3 regions of the Caldifermentibacillus hisashii genome follow, and region 1 is predicted to be linked to each of the others. Evidence: predicted binding sites of a transcription regulator. Region 1 holds the regulator's gene; each other region holds the start of a gene.

Region 1 (6,947 bases):
TTTTTCGTATAATTGGACAAATCTTTTATATATATTTTAATAGGCGGGAGACAAAAAAAATGTCGCTTTATTGAGAAAAATTTCTTCTATATTTGTCGAATTCTTGTAGTCTTTGGTCAAACACTCATTTTTAAATGATTAATGGTATCTTTTTCGTTTCTTAAGTTGCTTCAATTTTTCAGGTGTAACATCATTTCCATTCGGATCAATGACTGTTACATTTTCAATTGTTTTTTTAAATGAATTTCGGAAGGATTGCAAATATTCACTTCTCAATTTTGACTGTTCTTTTGCTTCTTCCACTGTCAACCCTTCCCTTTTCTTCTTTGCTGCCAATTCATTAATTCTGGCCAGTTTTTCTTTTGAAAGCATATGAAAACTCCTTTATTTATAATTAACATGGTTATCTTTGTTATTGACTTGCATTTCTTGACAATATTCTTGAAAACGTCTATGTACGGTTGCCTTGGATACTGAATATCCGAATCCCCTTAACGTTGCGGCTATATCTGAAAAAGTCAGTCCCATGTTTCGTAATCGAATAATTTCTTCCAATGGAACTTCTTTTCTATCACGGCCGGCATTTTCACCACGATTTGATAAATTCTGCTCCGGTCTGTATCCGGCCCGAACAGCACGTTCCATCCCGCGCTTGATTTTACTGTTATGTAACTTTCTTTGGTATTCTTCCACAAGACTTATAATTTTTAATACCATTGAATCCGCTTCGGAAATTTGTAATTCACCTTGATGAGAGATTGTATAAATTTTTACTCCCAGTTTAAACAATACGTGAAGAAGGGCGATTTTTGCATTCCCTCTGGCAAGTCTCGTTTCATCTTGAATTAAAAGTGCTTGGATTTGGTGTTCTTTAATTTTCTCCAATATTTCAAGGATACCAGGTCTGTCAAGATCATACCCGCTTGCTTGCTCACAAATTGTATCAACGACTTGAAATTGATACCTTTCTGAAAGAGCTTTAAGTTCTTCTTCCTGTCTGGCCAATGATGTTTCTTGTGACTCTTTTTCCGTACTTACCCGACAATAGATGATCGCTTTCAAAACAACACCTTCTAAAACATTGTTTGTATTATAGTATATATTATTCATTCATACTTGTCATTTCAACCGTATATTGTTCTAAATCTTTATGATCCTCTATTTTTTCCGTTTCATCGCTTGAGGATGATAATATATGTACATAAATGAGTCCACAAATAAATGAAATGAGTAATAATAGAATCACATAAGAATAATTTTTCCACAATTTTTGCAATAACATTCGATCACCCCGTTAACGAATATTAGTTCGTAACCTTATTATAAAACGAACGTATATTTGAGTCAAGAAAAATTTCGAACTTATGTTTGTCAAAATAATGTCAGTTATGATATACTATAGAAAAATATGCTAAGGGGTGTTGAATATGACTAAATTATCCAAACGTCAACAGGAAATTTTAGATTTTATTAAAAAAGAAGTAAGAGAAAAAGGGTATCCACCATCGGTTCGTGAAATTGGTGAAGCGGTTGGTCTATCCTCCAGTTCAACGGTACACGGTCATTTAGCCAGACTTGAGAGCAAAGGACTAATCCGCCGCGACCCTACTAAACCGAGAGCGATAGAAATTCTCGACAATAAAGGGTTGAATGAACCTGATGTTCCTGTGCGGAAAGTGCCAATTGTCGGTAAAGTAACCGCCGGAATGCCTATTACCGCTATTGAAAATATTGAAGACTATTTTCCTCTGCCGGAAAAAATTGCTCCCAGTGGAGATCCTGTTTTCATGTTGGAAATTATGGGAGAAAGTATGATTGAGGCAGGTATTTTAGATGGAGACTATGTAATTGTCCGACAACAAAGTACCGCAGAAAACGGTGATATCGTTGTCGCTTTAACTGAGGACAATGAAGCAACTGTAAAACGTTTTTATAAAGAGAAAAACTATATCCGACTACAACCGGAAAACGCAACAATGAACCCAATTATTGTTCCGAATGTTTCGATACTTGGAAAAGTAATCGGCGTCTATCGACAAATATATTAAACTTTTATAATCATAAGAAAAGCGCAGAGCGCCCGCTTAGCGACGTACAAACTGGAGCGCCCCGCAATGAGAACAGATTTGCTTCCTCGAATAGGCATCGCACGAAGAAAAAGCGATTAGCTTTTTCGAGGACTTTGAATAATCTTCCTTGAATAAGCATCGCACGAAGAAAAAGCGAGTAGCTTTTTCTAAGGAAAAGGAAACACGGTGAGGGACGAGCCGATGTTGACTTATCGTAGTGAAGCTACTCCTAGAGTGAACTTCATGAGTAATCTTCCTTGATATACTTCATGAAGCTTTGCGACGAGCTGAACATCCGCTTCCTCGAATAGGCTATGGCGCAGGAGCACATTAAAGGGGAGTTAGTTTCTCAGTCGCTGGCGCTCGTAGCTAGACAATAAAACTAATCCCAAGTTAATTGCTTGTATTTTTATACTTTCTTATACTATATGAAAGGGTGCCTCCCAAAAAGGAAGCACCCTTAAAAATTAATATAATTTCAAATATTGTTCTCTCTCCCAAGGTGTCACTTGCGTACGGAACATATCCCATTCAATTTCTTTCGCTTCGATAAAGTTTGTTAAAATATGTTCTCCTAAAGCTGACATAATGATATCATCTTCTTGCAATTTCTCTAAAGCTGATTGCAATGTTCCGGGAAGATCATTAATTCCTTCTGCCTCACGTTCTTCTTTTGTCATGACGTAAATATTTCGATCTACCGGACTTGGAGGTGTTAGTTTGTTCTTGATACCATCTAATCCAGCTTTCAATATAACCGCCATAGCTAAATACGGATTAGCAGACGGGTCTACGCTACGCAATTCAATACGGGTACTCATCCCTCTTGAAGCAGGAACCCGAACCAATGGACTACGGTTTCGTGCCGACCATGCAACATAAACCGGTGCTTCATATCCCGGTACTAACCGTTTGTATGAGTTAACTGTTGGATTTGTAACAGCCGTAAAGTTTGGCGCATGTTTCAAAACTCCAGCCATAAATTGATAGGCTGTTTCACTTAATTCCAATTCACCTGTTGGATCATAAAATGCATTGGCACCCTCTTTAAACAAAGAAATATTACAGTGCATTCCGGAACCGTTAATTCCAAAAAGCGGTTTTGGCATAAATGTTGCGTGAAGACCATGTTTACGTGCAATTGTTTTTACAACCAGTTTAAAAGTTTGGATTTCATCACAGGCAGTAACAACATCTTCGTATTTGAAATCAATTTCGTGTTGACCGGGTGCTACTTCGTGATGGGATGCTTCAATTTCAAAACCCATATCTTCCAGTTCAACGACAATGTCTTTTCGACAGTTTTCACCTAAATCAGTCGGTGCCAAATCAAAATAACCGCCATGATCGTTTAATTCCATTGTCGGTTCTCCGTTAGCATCCAATTTAAACAAGAAAAATTCAGGCTCAGGACCTAAATTAAATTGTGTAAAACCGAGTTCTTTCATTTCTTCAACAATTCGTTTTAAATTGTTACGCGGATCTCCCATAAATGGTGTACCATCCGGATTGTAAATATCACAAATCATCCGAGCCACTTTACCACGACCGGCCGTCCACGGAAAGACCACCCAAGTATCTAAGTCCGGATATAAGTACATATCACTTTCTTCAATACGGACAAATCCTTCAATCGATGAACCGTCGAACATGATTTTATTATCCAGTGCTTTTTCAAGTTGGCTCAATGGAATTTCTACGTTTTTAACCGTTCCTAAAATGTCTGTGAATTGCAAACGTATGAAAGCCACGTTTTCTTCTTTTGCCATCCGAATAATATCATCGCGATTATATTTTTTTCCCATTGTCTTTTTCCTCCATCATTTTCTTTAATAATCTTTAACTCTATTGATTGTGATAACCTCATTAATACGAATGTGGTTCTTTTTTTGTATGCTCCTAGTGAAAGAAACGATACATGTCCCCTTGCCGTAAATCAGAACGATTGATTCGACTGTTGGTAAGTAACTCATTCCTTAAGATCTTTCTTAGTTCTTTTTCCGAAATTTCTTGGTCTCTTTCCTTTTTTCGGTTTTGCTTTTCTAACTTTTCCAGTTCCTTCATCGCAAAGATTTGTTTAATCCCTGCGATATTAACGCCTTGATCTAAAAGGTCTTTAATTTCCAAGAGCTTATCGATATCATTCAAAGAAAACATTCGCTGGTTCCCTTTTGTCCGTGCCGGAACCACCAATTGATGTTCTTCGTAGTACCGAATTTGTCTCGCTGTAAGTTCCGTCAGTTCCATCACAGTTCCTATAGGAAATAAAGGTAGGGATCTGCGAATTTCTTTTCCGCTCACCTTTCCGCCCCCTTTACAAATTATTTATTATCATTATATCCAATGTTAAATATAATGTCAACAACATGTGAGCATATCTAACATATTATTTACGACTTAAATGATGGATGTAGAAATAAAAAAATGGTTCACCGACAAAGAGCTAATTTTTTAAAAACTTAAACCGACCATTGTTTGTACATATCGACCATTTCGAAAGAACTTTTTGGGTTCTAATCAAAAGATGGCTGGGGTGTTTTTTCATGTTTATTCAATGGTGATTAACTGTTTTTCAATTAACCTGTTGACGGCAAGACAAATAGCAATTTTGACATGTTCATAAGTTAATCCCCCCTGAACATAAGCAATATACGGAGGGCGTATTGGGCCGTCTGCAGATAATTCAATACTTGCACCTTGAATAAAGGTACCTGCGGCCATAATCACATCATCTTCATACCCCGGCATATAACTTGGATAAGGTGTAAATTTTGAATTAACAGGAGAAGCATACTGAATTGCTTGACAGAAAGCGATCATTCTATCCTTATCATTAAATTGAACAGATTGAATGAGGTCGGTCCTTTTTGCATCCCAAGATGGATTTGTATTCAATCCAATACGTTCCAACATCGCTGCAGTAAATACGGCACCTTTTAATGCTTGACCAACAATATGGGGTGCTAGGAAAAAACCTTGATACATTTCAAGTAAGCTATATAGGGAGGCACCAGCTTCACCACCCAGTCCGGGAGCCGTTAATCGATAAGCACATTTATTTACCCACTCTCTTTTCCCGACAATATAGCCTCCCGTTTTTACAATGCCGCCTCCTGGATTTTTTATTAACGAACCGGCCATTAAATCGGCACCGACATGAGTTGGCTCCAATTCTTCAACAAATTCTCCATAACAATTATCTACAAAAATAACTACATCTTTTTTAATCTCTCTAACAAAATCAATCATTTCTTTTATTTCATTTACAGTAAATGATGGTCGGTCGGCATAACCTTTTGAACGTTGAATCCCAATCATTTTTGTTTTCGGATGAATACGTTCAGCAATGTTTTTAAAATCAGGTCTCCCCTCCTGTGTAAGCGGAACGGTTTGATAACCAATGCCAAATTCTTTTAAATTTCCATTTTCTGACCCGCGTATACCAACGATTTCCTCCAAAGTATCATAAGGATTGCCGGTAATATAAAGAAGTTCATCTCCCGGCCTTAGAACTCCGAATAAGCATGTAGAAATGGCGTGGGTACCGGAAATAATTTGTGGCCTGACCAATGCAGCCTCGGTACCAAAACAATCGGCATATACTTTTTCTAACGTATCTCTACCAATATCATCATAGCCGTATCCCGTTGAAGGAATAAAATGTGAATCACTGACTTCATTTTTTTGGAAACTTTTCAATACACGATATTGATTGTTTTCGACAATTTTATCAATTTGATCATGTATGGGTCGAATTTTCATTTCCACCTCATTAATAATTGATTGAAGTTTTGCATTGTTGGTTAGTACATTTTCCATGTTATTCTCCATCTCCGTCATTTTGTTTCTTGATTTCCCCATATAGAGGGGAGTGGGCAAAAATATAGCCTTTACATTGATAGGTTTCGTCACTTTCCAAAAATTTGAGCTCCCGTAAAATGGTTTCCTCTTTTAGCCGGGCTAATAATTTTCCGGATGTCGAGGGCAAGTTGACTTCATGTTGGACCATTTCTTCTATCATCATCTCTTCAATTTTACGCTTTAGTCGCTCACGATCAGCAAGGTTTAAGGCACTGATTTGTAACACCTTACCGTCCGCTGTTGGAACAAAATCATTGTGGACCCGATCCATTTTATTATATAAAACGAGTTGGGGAATTTTCTCAACATGTAACTCTTTTAATATTTTATTCACGGTTTTTTCATGTTGATCGTAATCCGGATTGGAAGCATCGATGACATGAAGCAACAGATCGGCTTCTGCAACTTCTTCCAATGTGGAACGAAATGCTGCAACCAGTGTTGTTGGTAAATCTTCAATAAAACCGACTGTATCGCTTAATAAAACAGTAAATCCGCTATGGAGCACTAATTTTCGTGTCAGTGGATCAAGGGTGGCGAATAGTTTATTTTCTTCGTAGGATGCGGCATCTGTCAATCGGTTAAACAAAGTTGACTTCCCGGCATTCGTGTACCCGATTAAGGCAATTTGGTATGTATTTTTTTTCTTTCTATTCGAGCGATAACGTTTCCGATGTTCCACAATAACAGAAAGCTGATTTTTAATTTCATTAATCCGGTTACGAATATGTCTTCGATCAGTTTCCAGTTTTGTTTCACCCGGTCCTCTTGTTCCAATTCCCCCACCAAGACGGGATAACTCGGTTCCTTGTCCAACTAATCTGGGCAATAAATACTCCAGTTGAGCGAGCTCCACCTGTAGTTTCCCTTCTCTTGACTTCGCTCTTCTCGCAAATATATCCAAAATTAATTGCGTCCGGTCGATGATTTTCGTTTGCAATTGGTTTGATAAATTTCGTAACTGGCTCGGTGTCAATTCACTATTAAAAATGACAACATCTACTTCAAGTTCTTCAA
Region 2 (6,947 bases), 560 kb from region 1:
TGATCTGTTTCCATAATTTGTTCCGTTCCAATCGCGCTTGTCGAGAATAAAAATTTCCCAAGCTCTTCCCCTTTCACCTTTTGGACATTTTGTAACCCATGAATATCAAAGGAATAGATTGATTGATAGGTCGATTTTTCCATACCACCCAAAATCACTTGCAACAATTCTTCATCACCGATTGTGCCGTCTTCAAGTTTTACCGTTACATCACCGATTGCTTTTCCTTTCACCCGTTCAATTTGGACAATGCCCCAATCAGGGTCTTCCAAAACAATCCGACCGCCATATTTGGAACTTGTTTTCGGTTCATATCGTAATTCACTTTGTTGTTTCAATGGAAAGCCGAAAAGAATGCTATGGATGAAAGACATGATGGTAGACTTGCCTGCTTCATTTTTTCCATAAATCAAAGAAAATGGCTGTAACTTTAGATAGTATTGTTCAAACTTTCCGTACCCATAGATGACTAACTCTTTTATAATCATTATCTTCACCCCTCGCGAAAAACATTTTTCATCCGTGGCAGCACGCCTAGTTCCGGCTTTTTTACCCTTTTAATAGACGAAAGAGGAGTTTTTCAGCCTCATGTAAAATTTGTTGTTGTTCTCCCTCGGTTAAAGGGGCTAAATATTTTCTTGCTTTCGGATGATCAAAAAGAAAAGAGAGCGGTTCTTTTATATCAACATGTTGAAATTGCTTTGATAATTCTTGAAAAAAATCATCGGAAATAACTTGCCTGTTCGTGTCATTTTCCTGAATATCGAGTTGATAAATCCAAATAAAACAATCTTGCTGTTCTTCACCTTCTTGTAATAGTTGTAACATATCTTCAAGATCGATACGGTCTGTCAATACATCAAATTGGTTTTCATTAAAATTTATTTGCAAAAAAACATTGGTCCCCTTTTGCCGCCAGTAATCCTTTATTCCGATGATGGTTTGATAAAAATCATCAAAACAACGAAACGGTTCTTTTTCGGTTAATTCCCACGTTTCCCAACGGATCGGAGCTGTTTCGATAAATTTCCATCTCGTTTCAAAATGATCCATCTCGATTAAGTAACAACCTTTTGCACCCGTTTCGTTTTTATGTCTTCCTTGAATATTACCGGGATACACGATCATCGGCTCTTTATGTAAAATTTGTGATTTATGAATATGTCCAAGTGCCCAGTAATCAAAATCCTTTTCGATTAACTCCTTCACTTTAAATGGAGCATAGCTGTAATGAGCGAGATTATTTGAATCGTGGCCATGCAAAATACCGATATGATAATCCGCTCCGTCTTTTTTTTGGTAATGATCAATCATCCGTTCAAAGACATGTTTCTTTGGATAACTGAAGCCGTAGAAATGGATGCGTGTTTTATTTTTCGTTTCATATGGAATGACCTCTACCGTGGCCGGAAACTGGTAAACATTTTTAGGCCATTCAAGTTTTGTCCAATTGCCGGATAAATGATCATGGTTTCCATGGACGAGGAAAACGCCAATCCCTTCCTGTTCGAGCCTTTCCATTTCTCTTCGCAAAAACAATTGTGCCCGGATGCTGCGGTCTTCCCCATCATATAAGTCTCCGGCAATAATCACGAAATCTACCCTTTCCTTAATCGCGACCTCAACAATTTTTGAAAATGATGCAAAAGTTGAGCGTTTTGTTTTTTCGTGTATAGCGGCAGGTATATTTTTTAGCCCGACAAATGGACTATCCAAATGCAAATCCGCACAATGAATAAATTTGATTGATTTCACGATAATCTCCCCATCCTTAATCGCACGAATATATGTTCTTTTATTATGCCATATTTTTATATATAATGCACGAAGGAAACACAAATTTTTTACACATTTCCCGACGGAATGCAGGAATTTTCATTAATTTGTCGAATCAATTAAGTATTGCGGGATAAAAATTTATTATTGAAAAGATATGGGGGTAATTTAATGCCAATTTATAAACTAACGGCTTTTGAACAAGCAGGGGAAAAATTATTGGATGAATCCATTGAGGCAAAAAGTGACCAAGAGGCAAAACAGCTAGCAGAAACAATGTTAACTGAAAAAGATTTATTGAATAAAACGCACCGCCTTGTATCACCGGATGGGAAACTGCTGTTATTTCATGTATAAAAAAAGATTAAGCGCCGGATAACAAAATTCCGGCGCTTTTGCTTCAATTGTATCATTAATATGCGTATGAAAATAAACCTTTAATATGAGATAAATAGCGCAAATTACTTGCTTCTTTTAATAGAGAAGCAGGGATTCCGTGTAATTCCGTCCCATTTGCTCCGACCGAAGCCACTGCATCTTTCCGACCAAGACTGGCCAATGTTCCTGAATTAACCGGATTGAATACTTCCAATGATTTTCCTTCCAAATAAGCAAATAAGTTATAACCAACCGTTTCGCCCATTTGCCATGCATTTTGTGCTGTTGGTGCATATGGACGACCATCCGGGGCAAAAGCAACTGCACTGTCACCCACAACAAACACGTCTTGATGGGAAGTTGATTGCAAGTATTCGTTTACGGAAGCACGACCGCGGTTTACTTCTAATCCGGACTCGCCTACTAATGGATTCCCTTGAACTCCGCCGGTCCAAACAAAAGTATTGGTTTTGATTTCACTGCCATCTTTCAATGAAACGATATTGCCTTCCACTTTTGTTACCGGAAGACCAATTAAAAATTCAACACCACGTGCTTCCAGACTTTTTTGAGCCCGTTCAATTAAAGTATCAGGCAGCACCGGTAAAATTTTCTGCATTGCTTCGACAAGTTGCAATTTTATTTCACTGCGGGGAACACCATATTTTTTCGTCAATTCCGGAAGCAAGTCAGCAATTTCACCGACTAGTTCGACCCCGGTTAAACCGCCGCCACCAATTAGAATATGCGCATCTTCCGGATTTTTCGTTTCCGCATATTGACGAATTCTCTCTTCAATATGTTCACGAATTTTCTTTGCATCATCCACAGATTTGAGCACCATACTGTTTTCTTCGAGTCCCGGGATGCCGAAATATCCGGTAACACTGCCCAAAGCGACAACGAGCATGTCATAACTTAACGTGTCACCGTTCGATAATTTTACTTGTTTATTGTCCACCGAAAAAGATTCCACTTCTGCAACAATGAAATCAATCGCTGTTCCTTTAAACAATTTTTTCAAAGGTAAAGCAACTCGTTGTTCCGAAACATTTCCTGCTGCAAGTCGGTGTAATTCTGTAATAATTTGATGTGTCGGATATTTGTTCACAACTGTTACTTTGGCTTTTGTTTCATCTAAATATTTACGAACTGTCAAAGCGGTCAATACACCGCCATAGCCCCCACCTAAAATGACAATTTCCTTCGACATTTTTCTTCCTCCGTTCATATGTAAAAATCTTTTCCCTTAGATACACACAATTGAACTGATTATTTATGTTCTTTTTCTGCCGCAACTTTTAAGAAAGCATTAAGAAAACGTAACATTTTTTGAGCTTGTGGATCTTTTAACAATTTCAACAAACCAAAAATACCGATGACTTCTTGACTTTCTTCGGCACGGTCTTTTGCTTCAATTACATTAGCTGCTAAATGTTTCGCTGAATGAATCACCGGTTCTGCTACTTCTTTAATCGCCCCCACCGTATCCTCCTTCAAGACTTCATCGGTAACCAGGGATTTTACGACTTCTAAATTTTTTGTCAGGACCGTTATTAATTCCGTTAACTTTGGAAGCTGTTCCACTAACACCGTTAATGATTGTTGTACTTCCGGCTTAAGCAACTGATCCAAAAGATCGCGCTCACCTTGAGGTAAAGTTTTTTCCATGTTTCCATCTTCCATTACATTTGACATGCTATTCCCCTCCACGTCCTATTAATAAAAAATTGGGTTATTTGAAAATCCATTATGGAATGTTATTAATTTGTAACTCTTCCTAATATGCTTTCACAGAATGTTCTAAAAGTCACAAATTATCCCCTACTCCATTTTGGACCCTGATAAGAAAACAAGAAAAATTGATTTAAACTTATATGAGATTTACTGTTTCCCAATAACTATTGTAAACAATTTGTCACTAAAAATCAAAAATTATTTCGAAATCGGGAATGAATCTCATTCTATTTAATTAAAATATGAAGAAATCAGTTAAAAGAACAGTGATATTCCGATAGATAGAGGAACATAGCCGTCCCTCTTTTTTTATTGCAATATAATTTTCCTTAAACATTCAATAATTCTTTTACTTGATCTCTTAACGCACGTTTTAAAAATTTACCAACTGATGTTTTCGGGATTTCATTCATGAAAAGAATTTTATCCGGTAACCACCATTTAGCAAATTGGGGTTTCAAAAATTCATATAATTCATCCTCAGTTATTTTATCCTTATATTGGTCTTTCAACACAACGCAGGCAACGGGTCTTTCTTGCCACTTTTCATGCGGTATGGCGACGACAGCAGCTTCAAAAACAGCCTCATGGGCCATTAGTGCGTTTTCAATGTCAACAGATGAAATCCATTCCCCGCCACTTTTTATTAAATCCTTCGTTCGGTCAACAATTTTAACAAACCCGCCTTTATCAACGGTAACTACATCTCCCGTATGGAGCCAGCCGTCTTTAAAAGTCTCTTTTGAACGATCATCATTATAGTAACTGGAAGCAATCCACGGACCACGAAGACATAGTTCCCCCATTTCGATACCGTCCCATTGCACTTCTCCGTTTTGACCAATTACTTTCATTTCCAGGCCGGGTACTAAAATCCCTTGCTTCGCCTTTAATTCATAAATATCTTCTTCCGGTAACTCGTCATGTTCGCTCTTTAATCTGGAAATTAAGGCAAGCGGAGTTGTTTCGGTCATTCCATAGGCATGCATAAATGGAATATTATATTTCTTTTCAAACATTTTAATAATTCCTTTTGGTGCCGCTGAACCTCCGCATAAAAGATAACGGATATGTGACAAATCATAGTTTTCGTTTTCTAATTCTTTTAAAACACCGATCCAAATGGTCGGAACTCCGGCAGAAATGGTTACTTTCTCTGATACCATTAATTCTAATAAAATTTTCGGTGTAAAATTTGGACCCGGTAAAACAAGATTTGAGCCAAACCACACACACGCAAAAGGAAGACCCCATGCATTTACATGAAACATTGGAACAATTGGCATGGCCGTATCCTTTTCACTCACTGATCCCCCGTCTGCCAGACCAAGAGCAAAACTATGCAACACGATTCCACGATGTGAATAAAGCACACCTTTTGGTAAACCGGTTGTGGCAGAAGTATAGCACATTCCGGCAGGGTCATTTTCATCAATATCTTTTACAAAAGTAAATAATGCATCTCCTTCACTCAGTAAATCTTCATAGTGATACACAGGACTTAAACTTGTTTCCGGTAATTCCGGCCGATCGGTCATAATAATAAACGCCTCAACATTTTTCAGTTCATCTTTACAATTTTCTACGATCGGCAAAAGGTCTTCATCAATGAGTAAAATTTTGTCCCCGGCATGGTTGATAATATAAGCAATTTGTTGAGGGGACAAGCGTATGTTGATCGTATGTAAAACAGCTCCAATACATGGTATGGCAAAATATGCTTCCAGGTGGCGGTGATGGTTCCAAGCAATGGTTCCTACCTTATCTCCTCTCGTAATGCCAAACTTAGTCAGTACACTTGCTAATCTCCTTGTCCGTTCACCAAATTCCTTATACGTGAATCTTTGCACACCTGTTGAAGTCCGTGAAATTACCTGCTTGTTAGGGAAAAATTTTTCTGCCCTTTCAATCATTTGTGTTAAAATTAGCGGGGTGTTCATCATTTTACCTCATCTCCTTTTGTAAACGTTTTCAACTTATTAAACTTAAAAACTGCTAATAATACATATTCGCTATTCCGAAGAAAAATCCTTCTTTAAATTGATAATTTTTATAACTATTTTTCGCTAAAGACCAATTTATAAGTACACACTCTTAACCTATAAAAAAACGGGTCTCCGATTGAGCGGGACCCTTTTAGATGGATGATTTTTTTATACTGTTTATTTTTTCTAAAAAGGAGATGGGCTGTTGTTTTCGAAAATGTTCTCTTACCATATAGGATACACCGTGCTCATTATTCGACCGTGTTACCCAATCAGCCGCCTTCCGCACAGCAATCGGGGCATTTCCCATTGCAACACCTAAACCTGCTGCTTCAATGAAATCCAAATCATCTATATCACTTCCGATGGCAACCGTTTCATTAAGAGAAATTTTTTGTTTTTCACAAAAATAAAGTAATCCGGTTAATTTAGACACCCCATTTGGCAAAATAATTAATTGGTTATCGTACAGATAAAGATCAATTTCGTAGAACATATTTTGCAGGGCGATTTTCACTTCCTTGGCTACTTTTTGATCCGGAAAGTCTATTTCAATATGTGTGGGATGGATTTGTTCTTCTTCAACATATTCTCCAAGATTTTTTACAAATTGATGGTGATAGGTGGAAAAACTGTTCGTATCAATAACCGCCCTCGTTACAATAGAATTCTTTAATGGGACATTGCTGACCGAATATTTTTCATGCACGATTCGAATATGACATGAAAAAGTTTCCAAGAATCGGATAATATCTTGAACAATTTGCTCATCAATTCTTTTGACAAATATTGCTTGATCGGATGATGAAGCAATAAATGCACCGTGGTGAGCAATAACCATCGTTTGTAATTTCAGTGCTTTTGCCATACGTTTTGCAAAGGCAAAATTTCGAGATGTAACAAGGGTAACCATCACACCTTTTGATTGAACATATTCAACAGCTTCCTTCACCGATTTATGTAATTTGCCGTTCGATTGCAAAATGGTTCCGTCAATATTCATGGCAAGTAGCCGATAAATCATCATCCATGCCCCCTTATGCCAAATCATGATGTATCGATGAACTGACA
Region 3 (6,947 bases), 480 kb from region 1:
AGTCCCCCCCATAATCGTCACTCATACATTCGCATAATTGAATTGAAAAATCACTTAATTTTCACTGAAAATTCCTTTTAAAATTAAAAAATGAGGCTTAAAATAGAGGGGATAATAATTTTGCCAATGAAATTGACATACGCAACTTTAAGGCGATGATGTTTACTTTCCATGGAGGGGTTAGTGTGAAAAAAAGACATATTTTAGGCCTTAGCGCCATACTAGGAACAACGGTTGCTTCTGTAGGGACCTACTTTTCGGAACGGGTACTACATATTAAGAAAAAAGACGAGCAAGCGATTATTGACCGAGATACGAAACTAAAACATATTGATCCGGACAAATTTTCATCTTTGCCGAAACAGGAAGTGAGCATTCCTTCCCCAAATGGTTATGAAATTAGTGCAATGGTGATTCGGCCGTATGATTCAAAGCGATTCGTCATTTTCAGCCACGGGGTTACGGAAAGCAAAATGAGTTCTCTCAAATATGTGAATCTTTTTCTGAACCGGGGATTTAATGCTGTGATTTATGATCAACGACGGCATGGAAAAACCGGTGGAGACACGACCAGTTACGGATACTATGAAAAATTCGATTTACAAGCAGTGGTCGATTGGCTTTTTATTGAGGAAGGGGAAGACCTTCTTTTAGGAATTCACGGAGAATCCATGGGTGCCGCAACTACTTTATTGTATGCCGGGGAACTGAACGGCCGGGCGCATTTTTATATTGTTGACTGTCCATTTTCTGACTTAGAGGAACTCCTTACCTATCAAACAAAATGTGAATTTAAGTACATGCCTTCAAAATTGATTCTTCCTATTGGAAATATGTTTGTCAAGGTTCGCGGTGGATTTTCACTGAATGATGTTTCACCGATTGCTGTCGTTAATCGTATTAAACAGCCGGTCCTTTTTATTCATAGTGAAAAAGATGACTATATTTTGCCGTATATGACGAAGGATTTATATGAGCAGAAAAAAGGAGAGAAAATGTTGTTTATGGCGAAAAACGGCGGTCATGCCCAGTCGCTCAATGAAAACCGGGAAGACTATGAAAAAGCAATCGACCAGTTTTTAGAGAAATATGTAAATTTGTAGTCTATAAAGAAAAGCACCTAACTTTTAAATAAGTTACGTGCTTTTACCAATTATTTTTTTTTATGCCTCTTTTGCCGCTTTTAATGTTATCTTATTCGGTCCTTGTGGATCAGATTCTTTCTCTCCAGGTCCACTATTTTGCCATCCGCAATGGTCACAGATATCGAAAATTTCAACCTTTTGACCACATACCGGGCAGTCAATTATCTTAATCATCCTATTTCACCTTATTTCTTAACATAGAACAAAAACGACCACAAAAGCAGTCGTATCAATTGTTTCTTTCATATTAAAAGATTTCAGGATACAAAAACGGAGAAGGTGGGATTCGAACCCACGCGACGGTCACCCGCCCTAACGCATTTCGAGTGCGTCCCCTTATAACCACTTGGGTACTTCTCCAAATAATTAACAACATATGATATTATATAGGAAAATCACTTGCTTGTCACTATTTTTCAAAAAAAAATTTTGCCAGCCGTTGTCAAAAAATAAAACAATTCATCGCAATAAAAGGGAAACAATGTTAAACTATAGTTAGATATGCTTCTTATCATATTTCTTTCTATTTACGGGAGGACTTTAGATGAAATTACTAAAATTAATACTTCTATTTTTCCTAGCCATTTTCCTTATTAAAATTATGTTTAAACTTGTTTTTGGCATGATTTCTTTTCTATTTACAGCAGTGATATTCATCGTTTTCTTATATATTGGCTGGCGGATTTTAAAAAGCTAAACGATATCTATTCAATGGTTGCCTAGCATTAAGGAGAATCGAGCACTTCCTTTGGCTCTTATCTCCTTTTTTTTGATTAACAAGTCATTCCATATATTCGATGGCAGTAATCGCCGCCAGTGGGATGGAATGGATATCTCCTTCTTCATTTACCACTTGTATATCGTTTTGGAGGGTGTCAAACGAGCGGATATTTCCGTTGATTGTCTTGTAATGATGTCCGACATAATATTGAATGGTCACCTTTCTATTCATTGCTTTGGCCACTTGTACCTTTTCATTAAATTCTTCCAATTGTTGTTCATCCAATTCCTTTGGTGATTCCCACAAATCCTCTTCTGCCCAATCACGCAACATTTTGACATGCTCCGGCAGCATCATTGCCGTCCATTTGATTCGTCCGCGATCGCGAATCATCTTCATCATCCCTTTCCCGCTTAATGATACAGTAAATACTATAAAGCAGGTCTATCCGATCTTTATAATCAGGTGTCTCGTCGGTACATTTTCCAAAAATGATTACGCTTTATGCCCGCCGACAAGTTTCGCCCTTCTCCGTGCTGTTCCCCCTTCCGTATAGGAAACTGCTCTAAGCAGGGAGGCAGAACCAAACCGTTGACGAATTCTGTCCACGGTATAACCTAATTTCTTTTTCTTCCATAAATTTGGATCAAATAAATCGAGCTGAATGCTTTCATCCGGGACAATATTGGACAAAGCAATGGAAATTTGCCGTACCGTTCGCCCGTCATAATGCTTGTTAAAAAGCTCCAAACAAACCCGGTACAGATCCATTGTAATATTCGTCGGTGTTTCAACCGTTTTCGACCGATAAAATCCGCCGCCTAATTCTTCATGACTGTAACCAATACCAAGGCTGATTGTCCGTCCCGCATATTTTCCTGTCCGCGCCCGCCTTGCTACTTCTTCGCACATTTCTAAGATGACATGCTTGATTTCGGTTATGTTTTTATAATCGCGCAACAAAATTTGACTTTTGCCGAAACTGACTTGACCGTCCATGATCGGCGCCCCGATTTCTGATAGATCGACTCCCCAGGCGTGGTAATAAAGCTGATTCCCCATAATGCCAAATTTCTTTTCTAATTTTTCCAAGTCATAATGAGCCAATTGCCCGACTGAAAAAATCCCCATATTATTTAATGTTTTTTCGAGACGGCTGCCAATTCCCCACATTTTTTTCAAGGGTGAGACAGGCCATAACTTTTTTGGTATATCTTCATATGTCCAGTGGGCAATCCCGGATGTTTTCGCATCCAAATCCAGGGCCAGTTTTGCCATGAGCATATTGGGGCCGATTCCAATCGCACAAGTCAGCTGGAATTCTCGCATCAAATCGTCTTTTATCTTTTCGGCAATCTGTCTGACTCCACCCCATAAATGTGCCGTTCCATCAACCTTAATAAAACTCTCATCGACACTGTAAACATGAATAGCTTCTTTTGGCACATAACGATTGAACAGTCGAGTGATTTCCGTTGATACCCGCAAATAAGTCGCCATTTGCGGCTCAACAATTTCTATCCGTGGATCATTTGGCACTTCAAACAAGCGGGATCCTGTTTGAATCCCAAACTCTTTTTTCATCTGCGGGGAGGCAGCCAACACAACACTTCCTTCCCGTTGTTTATCACCGACAACGACCAAATAGCATTCGAGCGGATCAAGCCCATACATCACTGCTGAACAACTGGCATAAAAACTCTTAATATCAACACACAAAATATGTTGATCCGGCAAACGGCTATAATCCACCATTTTACCATCTCCTTCAAAACCCGGGGCACAATTACAAACGTATGTTTGAAATAAGTATATGCATCATTTTATAAGAATATAAGTTCGTTTTCAATAACAATTTTTTCCAATATCCTCATTGGCAAACTAATATTAAGACAAGCGTTTGCAGGGTATTGTATGGACGAGCAGGTTCGTGAAAAGATAGAAAAAAGAGTGTACATAACAAGAGAAATCTACCCTGACTTTTGCCAAACAAATGGCCAAGAAAAGTAAAAAAAAGCCGGACCCATTCATGGACCCAGCCTTAGTTTGTACTTCTATTAAATTAGGGCGGATAGTAATCCGGATGCAGCATTTTTTTCCTGATCTGCCCCGGGCTACTGTCGGCTCGTCTTTGCCCCCCACGTCACGTTTTACTGAAACAATGGAACTCTTTCTTCCCAGGCATTAAGCAATGCGCGGACTTCCTCGGTAGATTTTGTGTTCATCAATTGATTTCTCAATTCACCGGCACCATTAAACCCTTTGACATAAATCTTAAAAAAGCGATGAAGAGGTTTGAAAGAACGCGGTTCTAATTCCGAGTATTTATCAAAGAGATCCAAATGCAACCTTAACAGATCCAACAATTCCTTACTGCTATGTTCTTTCGGCTCTTTTTCAAAAGCAAATGGGTTTTTAAAAACACCGCGGCCAATCATAACTCCGTCAACACCATATTGACCGGCAAGCTTCAAACCGGTTTGCCGGTCGGGAATATCCCCGTTGATTGTCAAAAGTGTGTCTGGTGCCACCTCATCACGAAGTTTCTTAATCTCCGGAATCAGTTCCCAATGGGCATCTACTTTGCTCATTTCCTTTCTTGTACGCAGATGAATAGAAAGATTCACAATGTCTTGTTTCAATACATGTGTCAGCCAGTCCCGCCACTCGTCCACATCAGTGTAGCCAAGCCTTGTCTTTACACTTACAGGTAATCCTCCTGCTTTTGCGGCTTGGATGATATCACTAGCGACTTCCGGACGACGAATCAGACCGCTTCCTTTCCCTTTGGATGCCACATTCGGTACCGGACAGCCCATATTAATATCCACACCACTAAACCCAAGCTTTGCCACACCGATACTCGTTTGCCGAAAATATTCCGGCTTATCCCCCCATATATGGGCCACAATCGGCTGTTCATCTTCTGTAAATGTCAAGCGCCCGCGCACACTCATGTTTCCCTCAGGGTGACAAAAACTTTCCGTGTTGGTAAACTCTGTAAAAAACACATCCGGTCTGGCGGCATTACTTATGACATGACGAAAAACAACATCCGTCACATCTTCCATTGGTGCAAGTATAAAAAATGGCCGTGGTAGTTCACGCCAAAAGTTATTTTTCATTTTTCATTTCACATCCTATCATATGAAATAACAGGTCAAACATTTATTTCAAATAAAAAACAAAAATATGCCTTTTACACTTATATCATGCTTCTGCCCTTTTTATCAAACGATAGTATATTTTGAACATTCCCATTTAAAATTGAGTTTATCTTGAATGCGAGTATACGGCTTTCTGCTTCGATTTTTGCATCACCGAGAGTATTCTATAGATAAGACAAACTTGAAAAGTATGACTAACAGGTTAATCTTCTCAATATGGCATTAAACCATTATAAATTCTTTTAATGAGAAATATCGGATACTTACAGAGCACGATGAAGAATGAAAAAAGACATTCGATTTGGAATGTCTTTTTTAACAAATAATGTTCTCTTTTTTGGAAATATCTTTTACCACATCTTCCAATGTCACGTTCTCTAAAACTTTCTCCATTGCGATCTGGGATGCTTCAAATATCGGTTCAATTGTATCTTGAATATTTCTTCCCACAGGACATTTCGGATTAGGATTCTGATGGATGCTAAATAACGCCCTGTCCTGGACAACATTCACCGCCTTATAGACATCAAGCAGTGTAATGTCGGACAGGTCTTTTGCCAGTTTTGCCCCCGCTTTTCCCGGATGCACTTCTACTAAACCGGATTTTTTCAACATTCCCATGATTTTCCGGATGACAACAGGATTTGTATTGACACTCTCGGCTAAAAATTCGGAAGAACTCACGCCATCTTTATTCATTTCAATTAAAACCAATATATGAATCCCGACAGCAAAACGGCTGCTGATTGACATTTTAGTCACTCTCCTCATGTAATTCATATGATTACAAGTATAGTATAACTTAAATCAAAAATAAATAGCATTGACATTTTCATCACTTGTAATTATAATGATTACATGTAACAAAACAAATTACATATCTTAGGAGGAATGCCATATGAAAATTGGAATCATTGGTGCCAGCGGAAAAGCAGGCAGCCTTATTCTTCAGGAGGCTGTTGAAAGAGGCCATGAAGTGACAGCAATTGTCCGGGATGCCTCGAAAATTCAAAACAAACAGGTTCATGTGGTTGAAAAAAATATTTTCGATATCAAATCCGAAGATCTTCAAAAATATGATGTTGTCGTTAATGCATTTGGTGCTGCTCCCGGTCAGGAACATCAACATGTGGAAGCCGGCCGGGTTTTAATCGAAGCTTTAAAGGCAGCTCCCAACACACGCCTTATCGTTGTTGGCGGTGCCGGCAGCCTATTTACGGATGAATCAAAAACCGTTCGTGTCATGGATACACCTGATTTTCCCGCTGCATTCCTGCCAACTGCGAAAAACCAGGGGCAGAATTTAGAAGATCTGCAGCATTCCACCGGTATCCAATGGACATTTGTAAGTCCAGCCGGGTTCTTTGATCCGGCAGGTAAACGAACCGGCTCCTACAAAAAAGGCGGAGATGTACTTACTTTGAATTCAAAAGGGGAGAGTTACATCAGCTATGCAGATTTCGCGATTGCGATCCTAGATGAAATTGAAAATCCACAGCACAAAAACGAACGTTTTTCTGTTGTCGGCGAAGCGGAATAACAGCAGCAGTCAGAAGAAAACCAACCTTTCAAAGCGAAAGGCTGGTTTTTTCCAACTTTTTTCGTGTAATTTGTTTATGTTGCTTATGAAAATTTTAGTTTTCCTGAGCGGATGTCATCGACCATTGTTGAATACGGTGCCTCTAAAATGACTTTTTCGTTATTCATCCCTTCATTCTGGATATAAGTTATATCCGCGAATTCAGGAACCACATATTTCGGGTAAGTTTCCTATTTTTCGCGGGATTCTTCCATTGGTAATGATAAACAGGCAGTAGCGGGAGCTTATAAGTCGAATTTAAAGCACTCACGGACAGCCTCTTTTACCAACAAAAAATTTGAGTTCAGTTAGCTTGGTGAACACTTAATCCCTTT

Evidence for each region. The regulator LexA, encoded in region 1, represses DNA repair genes until DNA is damaged. The targets are predictions, from matches to a motif close to CGAACATATGTTCG.
Region 2: a site for LexA is predicted at 1,781-1,794, ahead of NSQ14_RS05855 (DNA repair exonuclease). Genes of this name have one in related genera too.
Region 3: a site for LexA is predicted at 3,656-3,669, ahead of NSQ14_RS10905 (DNA polymerase thumb domain-containing protein). Genes of this name have one in related genera too.

The regions. Positions count from the first base shown of each region.
Region 1 is NZ_CP155467.1:1,807,275-1,814,221, reverse strand. Features, by position in the region: gene NSQ14_RS08580 (DUF896 domain-containing protein) at 139-372, opposite strand; gene NSQ14_RS08575 (YneB family resolvase-like protein) at 385-1,062, opposite strand; gene NSQ14_RS08570 (hypothetical protein) at 1,103-1,282, opposite strand; gene lexA (transcriptional repressor LexA) at 1,428-2,048, shown strand; gene glnA (type I glutamate--ammonia ligase) at 2,537-3,874, opposite strand; gene NSQ14_RS08555 (MerR family transcriptional regulator) at 3,969-4,370, opposite strand; gene NSQ14_RS08550 (aminotransferase class I/II-fold pyridoxal phosphate-dependent enzyme) at 4,617-5,888, opposite strand; gene hflX (GTPase HflX) at 5,890-6,947, opposite strand, start outside.
Region 2 is NZ_CP155467.1:1,247,406-1,254,352, reverse strand. Features, by position in the region: gene NSQ14_RS05860 (ATP-binding protein) at 1-488, opposite strand, end outside; gene NSQ14_RS05855 (DNA repair exonuclease) at 550-1,755, opposite strand; gene NSQ14_RS05850 (YhzD family protein) at 1,948-2,133, shown strand; gene NSQ14_RS05845 (NAD(P)/FAD-dependent oxidoreductase) at 2,189-3,367, opposite strand; gene NSQ14_RS05840 (DUF1641 domain-containing protein) at 3,427-3,852, opposite strand; gene NSQ14_RS05835 (long-chain fatty acid--CoA ligase) at 4,221-5,834, opposite strand; gene NSQ14_RS05830 (HAD-IIB family hydrolase) at 6,028-6,900, opposite strand.
Region 3 is NZ_CP155467.1:2,283,342-2,290,288, forward strand. Features, by position in the region: gene NSQ14_RS10880 (alpha/beta hydrolase) at 186-1,103, shown strand; gene NSQ14_RS10885 (CPCC family cysteine-rich protein) at 1,164-1,319, opposite strand; tRNA gene NSQ14_RS10890 (tRNA-Ser) at 1,417-1,505, opposite strand; gene NSQ14_RS10895 (hypothetical protein) at 1,690-1,842, shown strand; gene NSQ14_RS10900 (YolD-like family protein) at 1,927-2,268, opposite strand; gene NSQ14_RS10905 (DNA polymerase thumb domain-containing protein) at 2,362-3,621, opposite strand; gene NSQ14_RS10910 (tRNA dihydrouridine synthase) at 4,017-4,991, opposite strand; gene NSQ14_RS10915 (Rrf2 family transcriptional regulator) at 5,349-5,786, opposite strand; gene NSQ14_RS10920 (NAD(P)-dependent oxidoreductase) at 5,932-6,573, shown strand; partial or broken gene NSQ14_RS10925 (phenolic acid decarboxylase) at 6,657-6,827, opposite strand.